2 regions of the Tibeticola sp. genome follow, and region 1 is predicted to be linked to the other one. Evidence: predicted binding sites of a transcription regulator. Region 1 holds the regulator's gene; the other holds the start of a gene.
What was found. Region 1 encodes sigma-54, which starts transcription at its own class of promoters, with help from an activator protein. Its sites were predicted from a motif close to TGGCANGNAANCTGCTTT; they were not measured.

Region 1 (10,216 bases):
TCGCGGCAGACCACGGGGGCGCGGGGCGCCGGCGCCACGCTGTGACTGGCAGCGTCGTAGCGCTCGAGTAGCGTGGCCGCCTCGAGGCCATGAAACCGGCGCCGCGGCACGATTTGCGGGTAGTCGAGGACGCGACGGAATTCCTCGCGCATCGCGGGCGTGGTCAGCCACACGTGGCGACCGGCTTCGAGCGCGCGCGCGAGCGGCTCGGCGGCCGGGTCGGCAAAGAGCAGCAGGTCGAGCGCGATGTTGGTGTCGAGCACGAGCGCGCGGCCGGCGTAGGCCTCGTTCATCCCGGCGCCCCGGGCTGCGCGGCGGCGTCTGCCGCGGGCCCGCGCGCGGGCCGCACCGCGCCGCGCACCAGGTCGAAGCGGAACAGCCGGCATTCGATCGGGCCGTTCCACATCGGCACGCGGCGGCTTTCTTTGAGGCGCATTTTGGCCGGCAGCTTGAGGTCGGGCGTGAGCAACCAGGCAGTCCAGCCCGCGTAGTGGCGCTTCCAGTGGCTGGCCAGTTGGGCGAAGAAATCGCCGCCGTCTTCGGTCTGCGCGAGTTCGCGCGCCCCAAAGCGCGGCCCAGCCTCAGCGTCTTGCCCCGAGCGGGTACCGGCCACGCCTGCGACCGCGATGCGCTCGCCATACGGCGGGTTGAGCAGCACCACACCCGGCGTCTCGCACGGCGGCAGACGCTGCAGTGCGTCGCCGCCCCGCAGTTGCACGGCGTGGGCGACGCGGGCGCGTTCGGCATTGCGTTGCGCGAAATCGACCATGCGGTGCGCGACATCGCTGCCAAACACCGGCGCCGTCGGGGCGTGCTCGGCCGCGCGGGCTTGGTCTTTGAGGTCTTGCCAGACATGAGCCTGAAACGGCAGCATTTTCTCGAAGGCAAAGCGGCGCTGGCCGCCCGCAGCGATGCCGCAGGCGATTTGCGCCGCCTCGATGACGATGGTGCCGCTGCCGCAGCAGGGGTCGTAGAGCGGCACGCCGGCAGCGCAGCCGCCCTCGGGATCGGTGCTCCAGCCGCTGGCAGCGAGCATGGCCGCGGCCAGCGTTTCCTTGAGCGGCGCGTCGCCCTTGTCCTCGCGCCAGCCGCGCTTGAACAGCGGCTCGCCCGAGGTGTCGATGTAGAGCGTGGCAGTGTCGGTGGTCAGGTGGGCATGGATGCGCACGTCGGGGTGGCGCGTGTCCACGTCGGGGCGCACGCCGCCGGCCTTGGCGCGGAAGCGGTCGGCGACCGCGTCCTTGATCTTGAGCGCGGCGAAGTTGAGGCTTTGCAGCGGGCTGTGCTGCGCGGTGACTTCGATCTTGAAGCTCTGGCGCGGCGTGAACCACAGCTCCCACGCCACGGCGGAAGCCGCCTCGTAGAGGTCACGCTCGTTGCGGTACGAACGGTGGCCAACCTGCACCAGCACGCGCTGCGCGAGTCGGGTGTGCAGATTGAGCCGCATCGCATCACGCCAGCTCGCGCGCACGCGCACGCCGCCACGGTGGCTCAGCAGGTCCTGGCCTTGCGCGCCGGTGAGGGCGTGCACTTCGGCGGCGAGGTAGTCCTCGACACCGCTGGCGCAGGGAAGAAACAGGGTGAGATCGTTCACAGGGTCTTTCGCAGGGGAGCGGGCGCGATGCGCATCGCCTCTCGGTATTTGGCGACGGTGCGGCGCGCGCAGGCGATGCCTTGCTCTTTGAGCATGTCGGCGATCTGGCCGTCGCTTAAGGGATGGGCGGGGTCTTCGGCGTCGATGAACTGGCGGATCAGCGCGCGCACCGCCGTGCTCGAGGCGCTGCCGCCCGCTTCGGTGTCGAGGCCCGAACCGAAGAAGTATTTGAGCTCGAAGGTGCCGCGCGGCGTGGCCATGTATTTGGCGGTGGTGACGCGGCTCACGGTGGATTCATGCAGCCCGAGTTCGTCGGCAATCTCGCGCAGCACCAGGGGCCGCATGGCGAGTTCGCCGTGCACGAAAAAGCTCTTTTGCCGCTCGACGATGGCGCGCGAGACACGCAGGATGGTGTCGAAGCGCTGCTGGATGTTCTTGATGAACCAGCGCGCTTCCTGCAAGCGCGCAGACAGCGCAGCGCTCCCCTCGCCCTTGTGCTCGCGCAGGGCGCGGGCGTAGATGTCGTGCACCCGCAGCCGCGGCAACACCTCGGGGTTGATCTGCACGCGATAGCGGGGCTGCGCGCCCTCGGTGTCGGCCGTGACGATGACATCGGGCACGATCACCAGCCGCTCGGCCTGAGCAAAGCGCCGCCCCGGCTTGGGTTCGAGCCGGGCGATGAGCGCGAGCGCGGCGCGCAGCTCGGTTTCATGACGCCCGGTGGCGGCAGCGAGCCGCTTGAAGTCGCGCCGCGCCAACCACTCGAGCGGCTGGGCCAGCACGTCGAGCGCGGCGGCTGCGACCGACTCGCCATCGGCGGCGCGCTCACGCACCTGCAAGCGCAAGCACTCGGCGAGATCCTGCGCGCCCACGCCCGTCGGCTCGAGCGACTGCAACAGGCCGCGCGCGACGGTGAGGCGGTGCACCAGCTCATCGAAGCGCTCGGCATCCTCGCGCGGGCACAGCGCTTCGGCCAGGCGCTCGAGCGGTTCGCTGAGGTAGCCGTCGTCGTCGAGCGAGTCAATGAGGAAATCCAGCGCGGCGCGGTCGACCGGGTCGAGCCGCAGCGCCAGCGCCTGGCGGTGTAGATGCTCGGAGAGGCTTTCCTCTGAGCCGGCGCGCTCCCAAGGCGATTGAGCATCCTCATCCTCGCCGCCAGCGGATCCGGATACGCCGCTGCGGCCTTCGGCGCCATCGAAGGGCGCGTCGTCTTCGCGCTCCCCGTGCGGCGCCTCGTCGGGCGAGCCCGCCCAGTCGGTCGGACCCTCCCAGTCGGGTGCGGCGGCTTCGGCGCCGTGGTCGGCCTCGGGCGTGGCCCCAGCGCCTTCATCCAAGCCGAGGGGGCCCGATGCCGGCGTCGATCGGTCTTCTTCTGCTACGAAATCAGGATTGGCCAGCGCAGACTCGGGCGGCGCCTCGTCACCAGCGAGGCCCGCGGACTCGGTCTCGGCGCGCTCGAGAAACGGGTTCTCGTCGAGCATCTGCTCGATTTCCTGTCCGAGTTCGAGCGTGGACATTTGCAGCAGCCGGATCGACTGCTGCAACTGCGGCGTCAAGGCCAGATGCTGCGACACCCGCAGCGACAAGCCTGGCTTCATGGGCGTGCCCTCTGCATCACCGACCTACATGCGGAAGTGTTCGCCGAGGTAGACGCGGCGCACCTCCGCGTTGTCGATGATGGCCGCCGGTGTGCCTTGCGCCAACAGCCGACCCTCGCTGATGATGAACGCGTGGTCGCAAATGCCCAGCGTCTCGCGCACGTTGTGGTCGGTGATGAGGACGCCGATGCCGCGCCCTTTGAGGAACGCGACGATGCGCTGAATCTCGATCACCGCGATCGGGTCGATGCCGGCAAAGGGCTCGTCGAGCAGGATGAAGCGCGGCTGTGTGGCCAGCGCCCGCGCGATCTCGACACGGCGCCGCTCCCCACCCGAGAGCGAGACGGCGGGCGCATCGCGCAGATGCTCGACGCGCAGTTCGCGCAGCAGCGCGTCGAGCCGGCGCTCGAGCGCCTCACCCGCGAGCGGGCGGCCGGTTTCATCCCGCTGCAACTCCAGAATCGCCCGCACGTTCTCCTGCACGGTGAGCTTGCGAAAAATCGACGCCTCCTGCGGCAGGTAGGACAACCCGAGCCGTGCGCGCCGATGGATCGGCATGTGCTCGATGTGCTGCTCGTCGATCCAGATTTCGCCCGCGTCGGGTCGGATCAGCCCCACGATCATGTAGAAGGACGTCGTCTTGCCCGCGCCATTGGGGCCGAGCAAGCCCACGACCTCGCCCTCGTGCACGGTCAGCGAAACGTCATGCACCACCGTGCGCGCCCCGTAGGCTTTGCGCAGATGTCGGGCCTCGAGCTTGCCCGCCGCCACGCGCGGCTGCGTCGAAGGCGCCGCGTAGGCTTCGTCGAGCCGCTGCGTCATCGGACCGCCCCACCCAGGGCGCTGGCGGGCCGCAGCGGCGAGGTCGCCGCCGGCAGCGCGCTGGTCGGTGCCGAAGCCGCCGCCCGCGGCGCGATGACCGCGCGCACACGCCCGCCACCGGGCACCTCCCGCACACCGTCGACGCTGAACTGGCCGCTGGCGTGCTCGTAGACGATCACCTCGCCCGTCACCTGATCGGCCAGCGTCTCCCCGCGCAGACGCCGCAACTCGGCGCGCCGCACGAAGCGCACGCGGTCGGCGCGCCCGTCGTACTCGATACGCTCGGCCTCGCCCTCGATGAACTCATCGACGCCGTCGCGCTTTTGCCGGAAGAACGCACGCTCACCGGGCGCGGCCGTCAGCGTGCCCGAGACTTGGCCATCGGGCTCTTGCCGCACGACCAGTTGCGCGCCGCGCATCACGATGGTGCCCTTGGTGGCCACCACGTGACCGGTGAAAGTGCTCGTCTGGGTGCGCTCCTCGTAGCGCAGCGCGTCCGACTCGATGTTCAGCGGTCGGTCCCGATCGGCGCGCTCGGCATGCGCGGCGGTGACGGCCGCCAAAACCAGCGCGGTCGCGGTGAGGAAAAATTGGGCGTTCATAAAGAGGGCATGAATCTTGCTGACGATTGTACGGTTGCCCCGGTGGCACGCCCGTCCGCCGCCATCAAGCAACGCAGCAGGCAACGCTGAATCCGTTCCCGCGATGGCGCGCGCCCGGTTTCGGGATGCGATGCCAGGCGCAAACCGAGGCAATAGCCGCAGCTGTGGCGTGGATCGTCAACGACGCAGACCGCCCGCAGCCGGGATGCGCGGCGCGCCAGGCGCTTGTTCAGCGTTGCCATAAAAAAGGCCGCCCGAAAGCGGCCCGCTTCAGCCAGGAATGTTCACGCGACCAATCGCTTGGCCGCCTCCTGATGATGATCCTGCAATCGGCTCTTGTGCTGCACGACCTGGCGGTCGAGTTTGTCCATGAGCTCGTCGATGGCCGCATACAGATCGGCATGGGCCGACTGCGCGAACAAGTCGTTGCCCTTGACGTGGATCGTGCATTCGGCCTTTTGCCGTTTGTCTTTTTCCTTTTGGTTGTCCACGGTGAGCAGGACCTTGACGTCCACCACCTGGTCGAAATGCCGGATGACGCGCTCGAGCTTGGCCTTCACATAGTCGCTCAGGGCGGGAGTGACTTCGAGGTGGTGACCGCTGATCGTCAGGTTCATGAATAGCCTCCTGTTGCTCTCGGAATGGAATGCCGCCAACCGGACACGCTCGGCAGCGGCTGTAACGGGCCTGACATGTACGCCCGAATCCACTATGCCCGCGACCGCGCGCTTTGGCAATGACCGGCATCATTCCCCAACGTGGCCGGGGAATCGCTCGCTGCCCGGTCGGGGCGATGCCATAATTTCGGGGTTCACGATTTCCGCAAGCTTCCCCATGGAAAACCCCGCGAGTCGCTAGCTTTCGGCACCCTGTGCGCGGTGGGTGTCGAAAGCGTTGATGTTCGAGACCGCCAGCCCACCCAGACACGCCAGGGAGTTCACTCGTGCTCAATGTTTTCACGCTCGTCAACGGCCGCCTGTTCCAGGAAGAAATCGAGTCGCTCGAAGAGCTCTCGCGCTTTCAGCCCATCTGGGTCGACCTCGAATCGCCGAGCGTCGAAGAAAAGCGCTGGGTCAAGCAGTATTTCGGCCTGTCGATCCCGGAAGACGTTACCGACGAAGACCTCGAAGAATCGGCGCGCTTCTACGAAGAGCCCAACGGCGAGCTGCACATCCGCAGCGACTTCCTGATCGACGATGACGAGCCGCGCACGGTCCGCGTGGCCTTCATCCTGAACCAGCACAACGCCGAGCTCAAAAGCCGCGGCGTGCTGTTCTCCATCCACGACGAGGACGTGCCGGTGTTTCGGCTGCTGCGCATGCGGGCCCGCCGCGCGCCCGGCCTGATCGACGACGCCAAGGACGTCTTGCTCAAGCTCTTCGACGCCGACGCCGAATATTCGGCCGACACGCTCGAGGAAATCTACGACCAGCTCGAGCGCGCAGGCAAGCTCGTACTCTCGGGCGACGTGACCGATGCGGTCGCCGGCGAAGTGCTCGGCGCGATTGCGCGCCAAGAAGACTTGAACGGCCGCATCCGCCGCAACATGATGGACACCCGCCGCGCAGTGAGCTTCATGATGCGCAGCAAGATGCTCAACGCCGAGCAGTTCGAGGCCGCGCGCCAGTTGCTGCGCGACATCGACAGCCTCGACAGCCACACGGCCTTCCTGTTCGACAAGATCAACTTCTTGATGGACGCCACCGTTGGCTTCATCAACATCAACCAGAACAAGATCATCAAGATCTTCTCGGTGGCCAGCGTCGCGCTGCTGCCCCCGACCTTGGTGGCGAGCATTTACGGCATGAACTTCAAGTACATGCCCGAGCTCGAGTGGCAGGCGGGCTACCCGTTTGCGCTCGCGCTCATGGTCGCCTCGGCCGTGGTGCCGATGATCTATTTCCGCCGCCGCGGCTGGCTGAAATAGCCCCGCCGGCAAGATTTTTTCAGCCTTTTTGCCCAGACCCCAGCGCCAAACGGTCAGTGGGCGCTATTATTTTTGATATTGTCCAGCAGCGCGTCGATCACCGCGAGGCTGTAGGGGCTCGCCACCGTGCGCACGAAGCGCATGAAATCGGCGTGCGCGGCGTCGTCCGCGCGGTCTGAAATCGTGCGCACCACCGCGAGCGGCACGCGGCAGTCGTGGCAGACCTGGGCGAAGGCTGCACCCTCCATCTCCACCGCCAGCGCATCGGGCAGCGCGCGCTGCAAGGCCCGGCTTTCCTCGGCGGTGGAGACGAAGCGGTCGCCACTGATCAGCAGCCCCTGATGCAGGCGCGGCCTTCCGAGCCCCAGCGCTTGCAGCGCGTCGGCCAAGCCGTGGCGCCCGAGGTTCTCGAGCGCCGCGCCGGCGGCCGCGCACAGCGCATCGGTCCAAGCCGCATCGGCCTCGTAGCGGGCACGGCCGTGCCCCGGCACGACGTATTTTGGAAAAATCGGCGAGGCGTCGAGGTCGTGCTGCAGAAAAGACCGTGCAACGACCACGTCGCCCACCCGAACGCCTGCGCCCAAACCGCCCGCCACCCCGGTGAACACGATCGCGCGCGCCCGGCAGTGCTCGGCCAACAAAACTGCCGTCGTCGCCGCCGCGACTTTGCCAATGCCCGAAAGCGTGGCCACCACCGGCAGGCCATCCCAATGGCCGTGCAGAAAATCGCGCCCGGCCACGCGCTCCACCCGCGCATCGGGCAGACGGGCGAGCACCGCGTCGAGTTCTTCGCGCATCGCGCTGACCAGGGCAATCGGTCGGTTCATGGGTCTGAGCGGCTCTATGGAACGTCGGAATTTGTGGAAGGCAAAAAGGCAACAGGCCGCCGAAGCGGCCTGCCGATGCTGCCACAAGCCCGCGCCCGTCTGGGCGCAGTGCAGCGCGGTCAGCGCTTGTCGCGCAGCTCGCGCCGCAGGATCTTGCCCACCGGCGTCTTGGGCAGTTCGGTCCGGAATTCGATGATCTTCGGCTGCTTGTAGCCGGTGAGGTTGTCGCGGCAGAACGCGCGCACCGCGGCTTCGGTCAACGCCGGGTCCATCTTGACGATCACGAGCTTGACCGCTTCGCCCGATTTCTCATCAGGAATGCCGACCGCCGCGCATTCGAGCACGCCCGGACATTCGGCCACCGTTTCCTCGATCTCGTTGGGGTAGACGTTGAAACCGCTGACCAGAATCATGTCCTTCTTGCGGTCGACGATGCGGAAATAGCCGCGCTCGTCCATCACGCCGATGTCGCCGGTGCGGAAGTAGCCGTCGGCGGTCATCACCTTGGCCGTCTCGTCGGGCCGCTGCCAGTAGCCCGCCATGACCTGCGGCCCACGGATCGCAATCTCGCCGGGCTGCCCCGGCGGCACCTGATGGCCCTCGTCGTCGAGCAGCTTGATGTCGGTGCTGGGCAGCGGCACGCCGATCGTGCCGGTGAATTCGGTGCTGGTGACCGGGTTGCAGCAGGCCGAGGGGCTGGTCTCGGACAAGCCATAACCCTCGCAAATCGGGCAGCCGGTCTTCTCCAGCCACAGCCGCGCCACCGCGCTCTGAACTGCGGTGCCGCCGCCGAGCGAGACTTTGAGGTGCGACCAGTCCACCTTGTTGAAGTCGGGGTGGTTGGCCAACGCATTGAACAAGGTGTTGACCGCGGGGAAGCTGTGCACCTTGTGTTTGGACAGCTCCTGCAGCACCGCGGGAATGTCGCGCGGATTCGGAATCAGCACCAGCTTGCCACCCGTGCGCATGGTCAGCATCATGCCCACGGTGAAGGCGAAGATGTGATAGAGCGGCAAGGCGCACACGGTGGTGGGCTGCTCGCCCTTCGGAATCTTGTCCATTACCGGCTGGTTCCAGGCTTCGGACTGCAGCACGTTGGCGATGATGTTGCGATGCAGCAGCGCCGCACCCTTCGAGACGCCGGTCGTGCCGCCGGTGTACTGCAGCACCGCGACGTCGTCGGGGCCAATGGAAGGCGCTTTGAAGGGGGCACGGGTGCCGCGCGCGATCGCGTCGTTGAACCGCACCGCCTGCGGCAGGTTGAACGGCGGCACCATCTTGCGGCGATTGCGGATCACATAGTTGACGATGGCACCCTTGACCAGGCCCAGCATGTCGCCGAACGCGCACAGCACCACATGCTTGACCTCGGTGTGTCCGATGCACTGCTCCAGCGTGTGCGCGAAGTTTTCGATGATGACGATGGCCTTGGCGCCCGAGTCTTTGAGCTGATGCTCGAGCTCGCGCGGCGTATAGAGCGGGTTGACGTTGACGACGATCAGGCCCGCGCGCAGGATGGCTGCCACCGCCACCGGGTACTGCGGCACGTTGGGCATCATGATCGCCACGCGGTCGCCTTTGACCAGCCCCAGGCTCTGGAAGTACGCCGCCAGCGCCTGGCTCAAGGAATCGACCTGGGCATAGGTGATGTCCTTGCCCATGAAGCTGTAGGCCACGCGATCGGCGTACTTGCGAAAGCTCTCTTCCATGAGCTCGACCAGCGAGCGGTAGACGCTCGGATCGATCTCGGCGGGAACGCCCGGGGGGTAGCTTTGTAGCCAGATGCGGTCGGACATAAAAGGTCAACTCCGTGGAAGATCCGCCGCAGGCGCGGCGTACAAATGGAAACAGCCGCCATTCTGTCGTGAAACTGACAGCTCGGCGGCTGTGTTTTCCCTAGGCAAACCTAGAGAGGCGGCTCGAAAATCCCCCGAATCGAGGCAAAGTCGAAGCCATGCCCATCAAAGCGGACGGCCAATGGGTTCGGCCCTGCTTCAGCCTTTGAGCGCGACGAACACCTCGTCGAGCATCTTCTTGGCATCGCCAAAGAGCATGCGGGTGTTGTCTTTGTAAAACAGCGGGTTTTCGACACCCGCATAACCGGTGGCCATGCTGCGCTTCATCACGATGCAGGTGCGGGCCTTCCAGACCTCGAGCACCGGCATCCCCGCAATCGGGCTATTCGGGTCTTCCTGCGCGGCCGGGTTCACGATGTCGTTGGCGCCGATGACCATCGCGACGTCCGCATCGCTGAACTCATCATTGATCTCGTCCATCTCGAAGACGATGTCGTACGGCACCTTGGCCTCGGCCAGCAGCACGTTCATGTGGCCCGGCATGCGGCCCGCCACGGGGTGGATCGCGAAGCGCACGTTCACCCCCCGCTCGCGCAGCAGCCGCGTGATTTCCGACACCGTGTGCTGGGCCTGGGCCACCGCCATGCCATAGCCCGGAACGATGATGACGTTCTTGGCTTCGCGCAGCAGCTCGGCCGTCTCGACCGCGCTGATCGGATGCACCTCGCCGCCCACCGCCGCACCCGCCCCTTGCGGTTTTTGCTCGGTGGTGCCAAAGCCCCCGGCAATCACGCTGATGAAGCTGCGGTTCATCGCGTTGCACATGATGTAACTCAGGATCGCGCCCGACGAGCCGACCAGAGCGCCCGTGACGATCAGCAAGTCGTTCGAGAGCATGAAGCCCGTCGCCGCCGCCGCCCAGCCCGAGTAGCTGTTGAGCATCGACACCACGACCGGCATGTCGGCGCCGCCGATCGCCATCACCATGTGCACGCCAAAGAGCAGCGCCACCGCCGTCATGATGGCCAGCGGCACCAGGCCCTGCTCCAC
Region 2 (10,216 bases), on a different contig from region 1:
GCTCTGGCGGTACGACCACCTTCCAGGTCGCTTTCATCTGCTCGAGTCCGAATTCGGGCGGCATCGGCGGCTCGTGCTGGATGTACCGGGCCATGATGTCGACCTCTTTGTCACTCAGCTCGCCGGAAGTACCCCAGTTGGGCATGCCCGCCGGTGACCCGTAGTTGATGAACACTTTCAAGTAGTCGGTGCCCTTACCGACCGTGATGTCTGGCGTCAGCGGCTTGCCCGTAGCGCCTTTGCGCAGCACGCCATGGCAGCCAGCGCAGCGCTCGAAGTAAATCTTGCGGCCGATTTCGAATTCGGCTTGCGTCATCGGCGGCGCTTTGGGGTTGATGCTTTGCACCATGGGCTCGCCGCCAACCGGCGAACTGCCGGCCTGGTAGTTGGCTTCGGGTTGCGTGACGTTCTTCTTCGCGTCCTGGGCCCCAACGCCCCCTACAACAAGCAGGGAAGCCATCGCAATCGAGGACAGGATGATCTTGGTAGGTCTCATGGGTACTCTCTCCGTGTGGCTCGGCATGAAATATGGTCATGCCCTTGCGTGGCAAAGACCCGCTCGCCAGGTAGCCGTCCAACACCGTGTCGCGAGCTGACCGCATCGTCCGCCGCGGCCGCCGCACTGTCCTTAAACTAGAACAAGGACGCAGCGCGGCCGGCCCTAAACAATGCGTGAAAGCAGCAGATACCCGATGACGGAGCCCCCATGAACCTGATCGACCTGAGTCAATTGATGTACCCAGCACGCCGCGTCAACCAGGCTACACCGGCGCTTGGCACGGTCACGCTGCTCGGCGCCGGACCAGGTGACCCCGAACTTCTGACGGTCAAGGCGTTCAAGGCCCTGCAGGGGGCGAAGCTCGCGCTGTACGACCACCTGGTCAGTCCGGGGGTTTTGGATCTGCTGCCGCCGCAAGCCGAATGCATCTATGTGGGCAAGGAGTCGTCGCGCCACACCCTGCCGCAGGAAGAGATCATCGAACTGATGTTGCGCTTGGCGCGCAGCGGCCGCTCGCTGTTGCGCATCAAGGGCGGCGATGGCTACATCTTCGGCCGTGGCGGTGAGGAAGCGCAAGCCCTGGCGGCCGAGGGCATCCCCTTCACCGTCATCCCAGGCCTGACCGCAGCGCAAGGCGCTGCGGCGTCGATCGGTATCCCACTGACGCATCGTGACCATGCCGCGTCCCTGGTACTCGCTACCGGTCACCTGCGAAACGGCAAGGGTCTCGACATGGACTGGGCCATGCTCGCGCGCCCCCGGCAGACGGTGGTTCTCTACATGGGCGTGAACAACCTGCCTGAGATCTGCCGCCAGCTCATGGCCCATGGCATGCCCGGCGATACGCCGGCCGCGCTGGTGGAGAAGGCCACACTGCCGGAAGAGCGCTGCATCACCGGCACCATCGCCGAACTGCCCGCACTTGCCTTGAGCCACCAAATACGTCCCCCAGCGCTGGTCATGATCGGCGGTGTGGTGACTGTGCGCACACAGCTCAAGCCAGCGTATGCCGCGGATCCGGATGCCAAACCAGCGGCGGAACTCCACTCGATCGCCTCGTAGCCAAGACACCGCCGAATCAGTTCCCGCGATGGGCGCCCGGCCGCGGTAACTGATTCAGCGTCGCCCTGAGCGACCCCATGAACCTTCGCCCACAGACCATCGGCACGAATATTGCTGCTGCAGCATGAAATCGATCCTGTCCTTCCTGATCGACGCCAAGCGCTGCGAGATCGCCGAGCTCAAGCGGCTGGCGCAAACCTCTGGGCTGGTCGATGGTATCGGCGGCCTCGTGCATGCGCTGCAGCGCGAGCGGGGGCTGTCCAATCTCTACCTCGCCTCGGGCGGCAGCCGCTCCCTTGAAGCACTGATGGCGCAACACCGGCTCACCGATCAGCTGGTTCAGTTATCCGCGCAGACCTTCGAGGGGCTGGACGTCGAGGCGCATCCGGCCGCACACGGGGCGCGGCTGTTTGCACGGGTCGCCTTGGCAGCGCAGGGGCTGTCCGTGCTCGATGCTCTGCGCCAGCGGGTACTGGCCTGTGCAGAGAACACCGTCCGCACCTCTGCAGCTTACGCGCGGCTCATTGATGCCCTGCTCGCGGTCGTCTTCGAAGCGGCAGACAGCGCGGCGGATCCGGCCATCTCCCGGCTGCTGGTGGCTTTGTTCAATTTTTCCCAAGGCAAGGAACTCGCCGGGCAGGAGCGTGCCGCCGGGTCGGCCCTGTTCGCCGCTGGCCAGGCGCAGGCCGAGGCCCAGCAGCGGCTCATGCGGCTGATCGACTCGCAGGAGCGGTGCTTTCTGGTGTTCGCTGAGTTTTCCGGCGAGTCGCTGCGCGCCCGCTGGCGCGACCTGCAGGCCGTCGAAGGCGTCGCCAAGCTCGAGCACCTGCGCCGCGTGCTGCTCAGTACGCCGCCCGCACAGCCCCTCGACGTCGAAGCCAGCCAGAGCTGGTTTGACGCCTGCACGCAACGGCTCGACGCGATGCGCGGCATCGAAGTCGAACTCACGGCCGAGCTGCAAGCGCGGTGCCGGGAACGGCTGCGCGCTGCGAACGACGACCTGCGCGGCCTGCAGACCCGGCTCGCGCGCGGCGAGGCCAGCCTGGGCGCAGACGCGTTCGAATTCTTTGCCGATACCGTCGGCGGCTCTGTGCCCCCCGTCCAAGCCAGCGCGGGCGCCGTCGGACCCCAGCTCGAGCGCTCGGTCCACGAACTCGTCCACGCACAGGCCCAGCAGTTGCAGGCAATGAGCGCCGAACTCGAAGCGGTGCGGGCAAGCCTGCAGGAACGCAAGCTCATCGAACGCGCCAAAGGCGTGTTGATGGCCCACCGACAGCTCAGCGAGGAAGACGCCCACAGCACCCTGCGACGCCTGGCGATGGACCAGGGTAAGCGCTTGGTGGAGGTCGCAGAAGCGCTGTTGGCCATGGCGCCCATGCTTCCGACTGAGCCCCGCTGACCGAGCTGCTGCAACGCACAAAAAACGCGCCGACCGAAAGAGCACGCACACAACGGCGCGCCGGCAAACCCGTTGTAGGGCATGCACCACCCACCCGCTGAGCCAGGAGGGCCTGCCCGGCCGCCGAAAGCGGCGCATAGCGGCCGAGGAGCCTCACGGCGCAGAAGGGGTGTCGCCGCCGCAGCCCCAGGCCAACCCCGTTACGGGCATACTTTCGGCCTTCTGCACCGCACGAAGCCGCGCCCTGTATCGGCCGCGGCGCCGCCCCAAATCCAACCGTGTTCTCCATGTCTTCGACCCCTTCCTTCCCCTCGCGCTTGGCCCGGCTGGGTGCCCTGCTGACGCTCGGCGTTGCGGCGCTCTTGTCCGGGTGTGGCGGTGCCGAAAAACCGGGCAATGGGCCCGCAGCCCAAGGTCCGGGCGGCAAGCCCCCGCCCACGGTGGGCGTGCTGACGGTTCAGCCTGGTCCCGTCACGCTCGTGAATGAGCTGCCCGGGCGGCTCGAGGCCACGCGTGTGGCGCAGGTGCGTGCGCGGGTCGCCGGCATCGTGCTCAAGCGGCGTTTCGCCGAGGGCTCGGTGGTTCAAGCGGGGCAAGTCTTGTTCGAAATCGACCCCGCACCCTACACGGCGGCGCTCGCCAGTGCCGAAGCGACGCTCGCGCGCGCCGCGGCCAACGCCATGCAAGCCGACGCGCTGGTGGAGCGCTACCGGCCGCTGGCAGCCGCCCAGGCCATCAGTCAGCAAGAATGGACAGCCGCACAAGCCGCGCAAAAGCAAGCGGCGGCGGACATCGCCGCTGCACGGGCCGCGGTGCAGAGCGCGCGCATCAACCTCGGCTACACGCGGGTGACGGCGCCGATCGCTGGGCGCACCGGTCGCGCGCAGGTGACCGAAGGCGCGCTGGTCGGCCAGGGCGACGCGACGCCGCTGGTGACCATCCAGCAAACCGACCCGATTTATGTGAACTTCACGCAATCGGCCGCCGAGGTGATGAAGCTGCGCCGGGCCTTCGACGCCGGGCAGCTCCAGCCGGCGCCCGGTGGGGCCGCGCGCGTGGCGCTGGTGCTCGAAGACGGCAGCGTTTACGCGAAGCCTGGGCGCTTGCTGTTTTCCGACCTCACCGTGGACCCCGCAACCGGGCAGATCGGCTTGCGCGCCGAAGTTCCCAACCCCAAGGGCGAACTTCCGCCCGGCCTCTATGTGCGGGTGCGCATCGAGCAGGCCTTGGCGCCGAATGCGGTCCTCGTGCCCCAGCAGGCCGTCACGCGCTCCGCGCAGGGAGACACCGCGGTCGTGCTGGATGCCCAGGGGGTGCCGCAACCGCGGCGGCTGCGGATCGACGGCCAGCGGGAGGGGCGCTGGATCGTGGTCGATGGGCTGGCAGCCGGGGACCGCGTCGTGGTCGAAGGGCTGCAAAAACTCGCCATGCTGCCGCCGGGCACGCCCGTCAAAGCCGTGCCCTGGGCGCCGCAAGCGCCGGGAGCGGCTGCGGCAGCAGCATCTGGCGCGAGCGCAGCTTCGCCCGCTGCATCGGCTGCCGTGAGCAAGACCCACTGACGGCAGGGGACAGCGATGGCGCGTTTTTTCATCGACCGGCCGATTTTTGCCTGGGTGATCGCCCTCTTCGTGATGGGCTTTGGTGTGCTCGCGTTGCTGCGGCTGCCGATTGCGCAGTACCCGCCGGTGGCGCCGCCCTCGATCATCGTGGCGGTCAGCTATCCGGGCGCGTCCGCGCAGACGCTGGAAGACAGCGTGCTCTCGGTGATCGAGCGCGAAATGAATGGCTCGCCCGGGCTGATCTACATGGAATCCAACGCGCAGGCCGACGGCTCGGGCAGCATCACGCTGAGCTTCGATCCCGGCACCAACGCCGACCTCGCCCAGGTGGATGTGCAGAACCGGCTCGCGCGCGCCACGCCGCGGCTGCCCGCCGCCGTGACCCAGCAAGGCGTGCGCGTGGACAAGGCCCGCAGCAACTTTTTGCTGTTCACCATTCTGACCTCGGATGACCCCGCGTGGGATCCGATTGCCTTGGGCGACTATGCCTCGCGCTCGGTGCTGCCGGAGATCCAGCGGGTGCCGGGAGTCGGACAGGCCCGTTTGTTTGGGACCGAGCGCGCCATGCGCATCTGGTTCGACCCGGCGAAGCTGCAGGGCTACAACCTCTCCGCGTCCGACGTGGTGGCCGCCATCCGCGCCCAGAATGCGCAGGTTTCGGGCGGCGAAGTGGGCGGTCTGCCCCATTTGGCGGGCCAGGGCTTGACCGCCACCGTCATCGTCGACGGCCAACTCAAGACCGTGGAGGAATTCGGCGCGATCGTGCTGCGCGCCAACACCGACGGCTCGACGGTGCGGCTGCGCGACGTGGCCCGCATCGAACTGGGTGCGCAAAGCTACGGCACGGCGGCACGGCTCAATGGCAAGCCTTCGACCGGCATCGGGGTTCAGCTCTCGCCCACGGGTAACGCGCTGGCCACCGCCCAAGCGATCCGCGCCCGGCTGACCGAGCTCGAGCCTTACTTTCCGCGCGGCATGCGCTGGGCGATTCCCTACGACACCTCGGTGTTCGTGCGCACCTCCATCCTGCAGGTGGCCGAAACACTGGTCGAGGCGGTGGTGTTGGTCTTTTTCGTGATGTATCTGTTCCTGCAAAACTGGCGCTACACCCTGATCCCGACCATCGTCGTTCCCGCTGCCCTGCTCGGCACGTTTGCGGTGCTGCTGGCGATGGGCTATTCGATCAATGTGCTGACCATGTTCGGCATGGTGTTGGTGATCGGCATCGTGGTCGACGATGCGATCGTGGTGGTCGAGAACGTCGAGCGCATCATGAGCGAGGAAGGTCTCGCGCCGCTCGAAGCCACGCGCAAGGCGATGGGACAGATTTCGGGCGCGATCGTGGGTGTGACGGTGGTGCTGATCTCGGTGTTCGTGCCGCTCGCGTTTTTCAGTGGCTCGATCGGCAACATTTACCGGCAGTTCGCAGTCGTCATGGGCGTGGCCATCGGCTTTTCGGCGTTTTTTGCGCTCTCGCTCACGCCCGCCTTGTGCGCAAGCCTGCTCAAACCCGTCGCACGGGGCCACCACCTGGCACGCGGCGGCCTGTTTGGCCGGTTCAATCGCGGCTTTGCCCAGACGGCCCAGCGCTACGAAGCGACCGTGGCGCGCATCCTGCCGCGGGCCGGACGGTTCCTGTGGGTCTACCTGGCCATCGGCATCGCGGCCGCCCTGCTCTACCAGCGGCTGCCCAAGTCCTTCCTGCCCGCCGAAGACCAGGGCAACCTGATCGTCAACATCCAACTGCCGCCGGGGGCGACCCGCGAACGCACCCAGGGGGCGCTGGAGCAGGTCGAACGCTACATGCTGCAGCAGCCCGAGGTGGCGGGCATGGTCGGGGTGCTGGGGTTTAGCTTTTCGGGCTCGGGCCAGAACGCGGCACTGGCCTTCGTGACGCTCAAAGACTGGGCCGAGCGCAAGGGCGCGGAGCACTCCGCCCAGGCGGTGGCGCAACGGGCATTCGGCGGTTTGGCGCCCATTCGCGACGCCAGCATCTTTGCGCTGAGTCCACCGCCCATCCGGGAACTGGGCAACTCCTCGGGCTTTAGCCTGCGGCTGCAGGACCGAGCGGGGCTCGGCCACGAGGCGCTGCTGGCGGCGCGCAACCAGTTTCTGGGCCTCGCCGCCCGCAGCCCCTTGCTGGCCCAGGTCCGCCCCGATGGTCTCGAGGATGCGCCGCAGCTGCAGGTGGAGATCGACCGCGAGCGGGCGGCGGCGATGGGGATCGGGTTCGACGCGATCAACACCGCGATCTCGGCGGCGCTCGGCTCGGCCTACGTGAACGATTTCCCCAACGCAGGCCGGGTGCAGCGGGTCGTGGTGCAAGCCGACGCGCCCGCACGGATGCAGGCCGAGGACATCCTGCGGCTGACCGTGACCAACGCCCGTGGCCAAAGCGTGCCGTTTTCGAGCTTTGCGAGCACCCGCTGGATCCAAGGCCCGGTGCAAACCACGCGCTACAACGGCTACCCGGCCATGGGCATCAGCGGCAGCGCCGCAGCGGGCTACAGCAGCGGCGATGCCCTGGCCGAAGTCGAGCGGCTCGTGGCTCAGCTGCCGCCCGGCATCGGCTTGGAATGGACCGGAACCTCGCGGGAGGAAAAGCTGGCCGGTTCCCAGGCGCTCGTGCTCTACGCGTTCTCGATCCTGGCGGTGTTTCTCTGTCTGGCGGCGCTCTACGAGAGTTGGAGCATTCCGCTGGCGGTCATCCTCGTCGTGCCCCTCGGCGTGCTCGGGTTGCTGGCCGCGACGCTGGCCCGCGGCTACGCCAACGATGTGTATTTCCAAATCGGCCTCGTGACCATCATCGGCCTGGCGGCAAAGAACGCGATTTTGATCATCGAATTCGCCAAAGACCTGCAGGCGCAAGGCCGCGATGTGGCCAGCGCCGCGCTGGCCGCTGCCCACCTGCGCTTTCGGCCAATTTTGATGACCTCGCTGGCCTTCACGCTGGGCGTGCTGCCGCTGGCCGTGGCTTCCGGGGCGGGCTCGGCGAGCCAGCGCGCCATCGGAACCGGCGTTCTCGGCGGCATCTTGACGGGCACGGTGCTCGCGGTGTTTTTCGTGCCGATCTTCTTCGTCGTCGTCCGACGACGCTTCCAGGACAGTGCCCGGCAGCAGGCCATCCATGCCGCCCAAGCCGCCGCCCTCGGCGTGCCTGTCTCGGACGAAACCGCCCGCCCTGGAGGGATGGCATGAAGCTGCGCTGCGTTCCCGCCGCCTGCCCACTGCTCGCGCTCGCGCTCACGCTCACGCTGGGTGCTTGTGCGCCGACCACCCCATACACGCGCCCGCCCGCGCCGGTTGCCGCGTCGTGGGCCGCCGGTGCTGCACCTGAGGCTCAGGCCGCCGAGGGCAATCGCCCGCACGTGCCCACGCTCGCAGTGGGGCGCCCTTACGCGCACGAGCCGGCGCTGCAGCACTTGATCACGCGCGCGCTGGCGCACAACCGCGACCTGCGCGTGGCGGCGCTCAACGTCGAGCAGGTTCGGGCCGCCTACGGCCTGCGCCGCGCGGACCGCTTGCCCACGATCAACCTGGCGGCGACCGGCCAGCGACAACCCTCGAGCAACGGCAGCGGGGCGATCAACAGCGTCTACACCACGGGGTTGGCGCTTGCCAGCTGGGAACTCGACTTCTTCGGCCGCGTCGCCGCGCTGTCGGACGCCGCCTATGCCCAATACCAAGCCGGCGTCGAGGCGCAACGTGCGGCCCAGCTGAGCCTGGTGGCTGCGGTGACGAGCAGCTGGCTTGCGCTGCAGACCGATGACGCCTTGCTGGCCGTCGCCCGCGAGACGCTCGGGGCGCGGCTCTCGACGCTCGAACTGGTGCGACTGCGCTTCGAGCACGGCGCCGCCTCCGAAATCGACTGGCGCAGCGCCCAGACATTGGTCGAAGCGGCGCGGGTCAACCTCGCGCAGCAAGAGCGCGCGCTCGCGCTCGACCGCCACGCGCTCGAGCTGCTGATCGGCGAGCCGCTCGGGGACGCGCCGCTGGGCCTGAGCGAACGCAGCGACGCGGGCGATGCCGCGCTGCCGCTGCCCGCACATCTGTCGTCGGACCTGCTGCTGCGCCGGCCCGACATCCTGGCCGCGGAGCAGCAGCTGCGCGCCGCGCACGCGAACCTCGACGCCGCCCGAGCCGCTTTTTTTCCGCGCATCACCCTCACCGCCAGCGCAGGCACGGTCAGCAACGCGCTGGCGAATCTGTTTCAGGCGGGCAGCTGGGGCTGGAGCCTCGCACCCCAGGCCTTGTTGCCGATCTTCGATGCGGGACGCAACGAGGCCAACCTCGAAGCCGCCGAGGCCGCGCGCGGCGTTGCTCTCGCGCAGTATGAAAAAGCCATTCAGACCGCGTTTCGCGAGGTTGCCGACGCCCTGACCGCGCGCCAAACACTCGCCGACCAGCTGCGCGCGGCCGAGGCCCAGTTGCAGGCGCAAACCGCGCTCGCCCGCCTGGTGCAGGCGCGCTTCCAGGCCGGCGTGGCCAGCCAGCTCGAAGCGCTCGACGCGCAGCGCGCGCTGCTCGCGGCGCAACAGCAGCTCGAGCAGACCCGCGGCGCCTGGCGGCAAAGCCACGTGGCCCTCTACAAGGCGCTCGGTGGCGAAGCGGTGCTTGGAACGCGCGCACCATGACGCCAGCGCGTGAGTCTGTGGCAGCCTTCGACGCCGTCGTCATCGGCGCGGGTGCGGCGGGTCTGTTCTGCGCCGCGGTGGCCGGGCAGCGCGGGCTGCGCGTGCTGCTGCTCGACCACAGCGAGCGGGTCGCCGAGAAGATCCGCATCTCCGGCGGCGGACGCTGCAACTTCACCAACCGCTTGCTCGACCCGCGCTCTCCCCAGCAGCATTTCGTGGGTGCCAACCCGGCTTTTGCGCGCTCGGCCCTGGCGCGCTACACGCCACAGCACTTCATCGCGCTCGTCGAGCGCCATGGAATCGCCTACCACGAGAAGCACAAAGGGCAGCTCTTCTGCGACCGCTCGGCCGAGGACATCATCGCCATGCTGCTCGCGGAATGCGCCGCCGGGGGCGTTGCCCGATGGCAGCCCTGCAGCGTCAAAAATATCGAGTTTTTGGCCGAACGCCGGCGTGAAATGGGCGAGTATCGCTATCAATTACAGAGCACCCGGGGGCCGATTCAAACCCACTCGGTCGTCGTCGCGACCGGTGGCTTGTCGGTGCCCAAGATCGGCGCGAGCGATTTCGGCTGGCGCGTGGCCCAGCAGTTTGGCCTGCGTACCGTCGAGCCCCGGCCCGGCCTCGTGCCGCTGAGCTTCGACCCCGAGGCCTGGGCGCCTTGGGCCGAACTGGCGGGCTTGTCCTTGCCGGTCGAAATTTCCACGGGTCAGGGACGCGCCCGCCAGCGCTTCGAGGAAGACCTGCTGTTCACCCACCGGGGCCTCTCGGGACCGGCCGTGCTGCAGATCTCGAGCTATTGGCAGCCCGGCACGCCCATTTCGATCGACCTCGCGCCCGGCGTCGACCTGCCGCGCCTGCTGCTCGAGGCCAAGACCCGCTCGAAAAAGCGCATCGCCAACGAACTCGCCGCCTCTGTACCCGCGCGCCTGGCTGACACCTGGGTCGCGCGCGACCCCGCCTGGCAGCGGCCGATCGCCGAAGCCAGCGATCGTGCGCTGCGCTCGCTCGGCGAGGCGCTCAAGCACTGGGAGCTCACCCCCACGGGCACCGAGGGCTGGCG

Region 2: a site for sigma-54 is predicted at 1,662-1,679, ahead of JHC36_RS01535 (nitrate regulatory protein). Genes of this name have one in related genera too.

What each region holds. Positions count from the first base shown of each region.
Region 1 is NZ_JAEMQB010000066.1:2,977-13,192, forward strand. It holds gene JHC36_RS03885 (PIN domain-containing protein) at 1-293, opposite strand, end outside; gene JHC36_RS03890 (THUMP domain-containing class I SAM-dependent RNA methyltransferase) at 290-1,594, opposite strand; gene JHC36_RS03895 (RNA polymerase factor sigma-54) at 1,591-3,192, opposite strand; gene lptB (LPS export ABC transporter ATP-binding protein) at 3,217-4,014, opposite strand; gene lptA (lipopolysaccharide transport periplasmic protein LptA) at 4,011-4,616, opposite strand; gene hpf (ribosome hibernation-promoting factor, HPF/YfiA family) at 4,901-5,233, opposite strand; gene corA (magnesium/cobalt transporter CorA) at 5,560-6,543, shown strand; gene JHC36_RS03920 (5'-methylthioadenosine/adenosylhomocysteine nucleosidase) at 6,597-7,370, opposite strand; gene JHC36_RS03925 (long-chain-fatty-acid--CoA ligase) at 7,490-9,166, opposite strand; gene pntB (Re/Si-specific NAD(P)(+) transhydrogenase subunit beta) at 9,365-10,216, opposite strand, start outside.
Region 2 is NZ_JAEMQB010000021.1:19,765-29,980, reverse strand. It holds partial or broken gene JHC36_RS01545 (c-type cytochrome) at 1-496, opposite strand, end outside; gene cobA (uroporphyrinogen-III C-methyltransferase) at 734-1,561, shown strand; gene JHC36_RS01535 (nitrate regulatory protein) at 1,686-2,960, shown strand; gene JHC36_RS01530 (efflux RND transporter periplasmic adaptor subunit) at 3,248-4,519, shown strand; gene JHC36_RS01525 (efflux RND transporter permease subunit) at 4,535-7,717, shown strand; gene JHC36_RS01520 (efflux transporter outer membrane subunit) at 7,714-9,153, shown strand; gene JHC36_RS01515 (BaiN/RdsA family NAD(P)/FAD-dependent oxidoreductase) at 9,150-10,216, shown strand, end outside.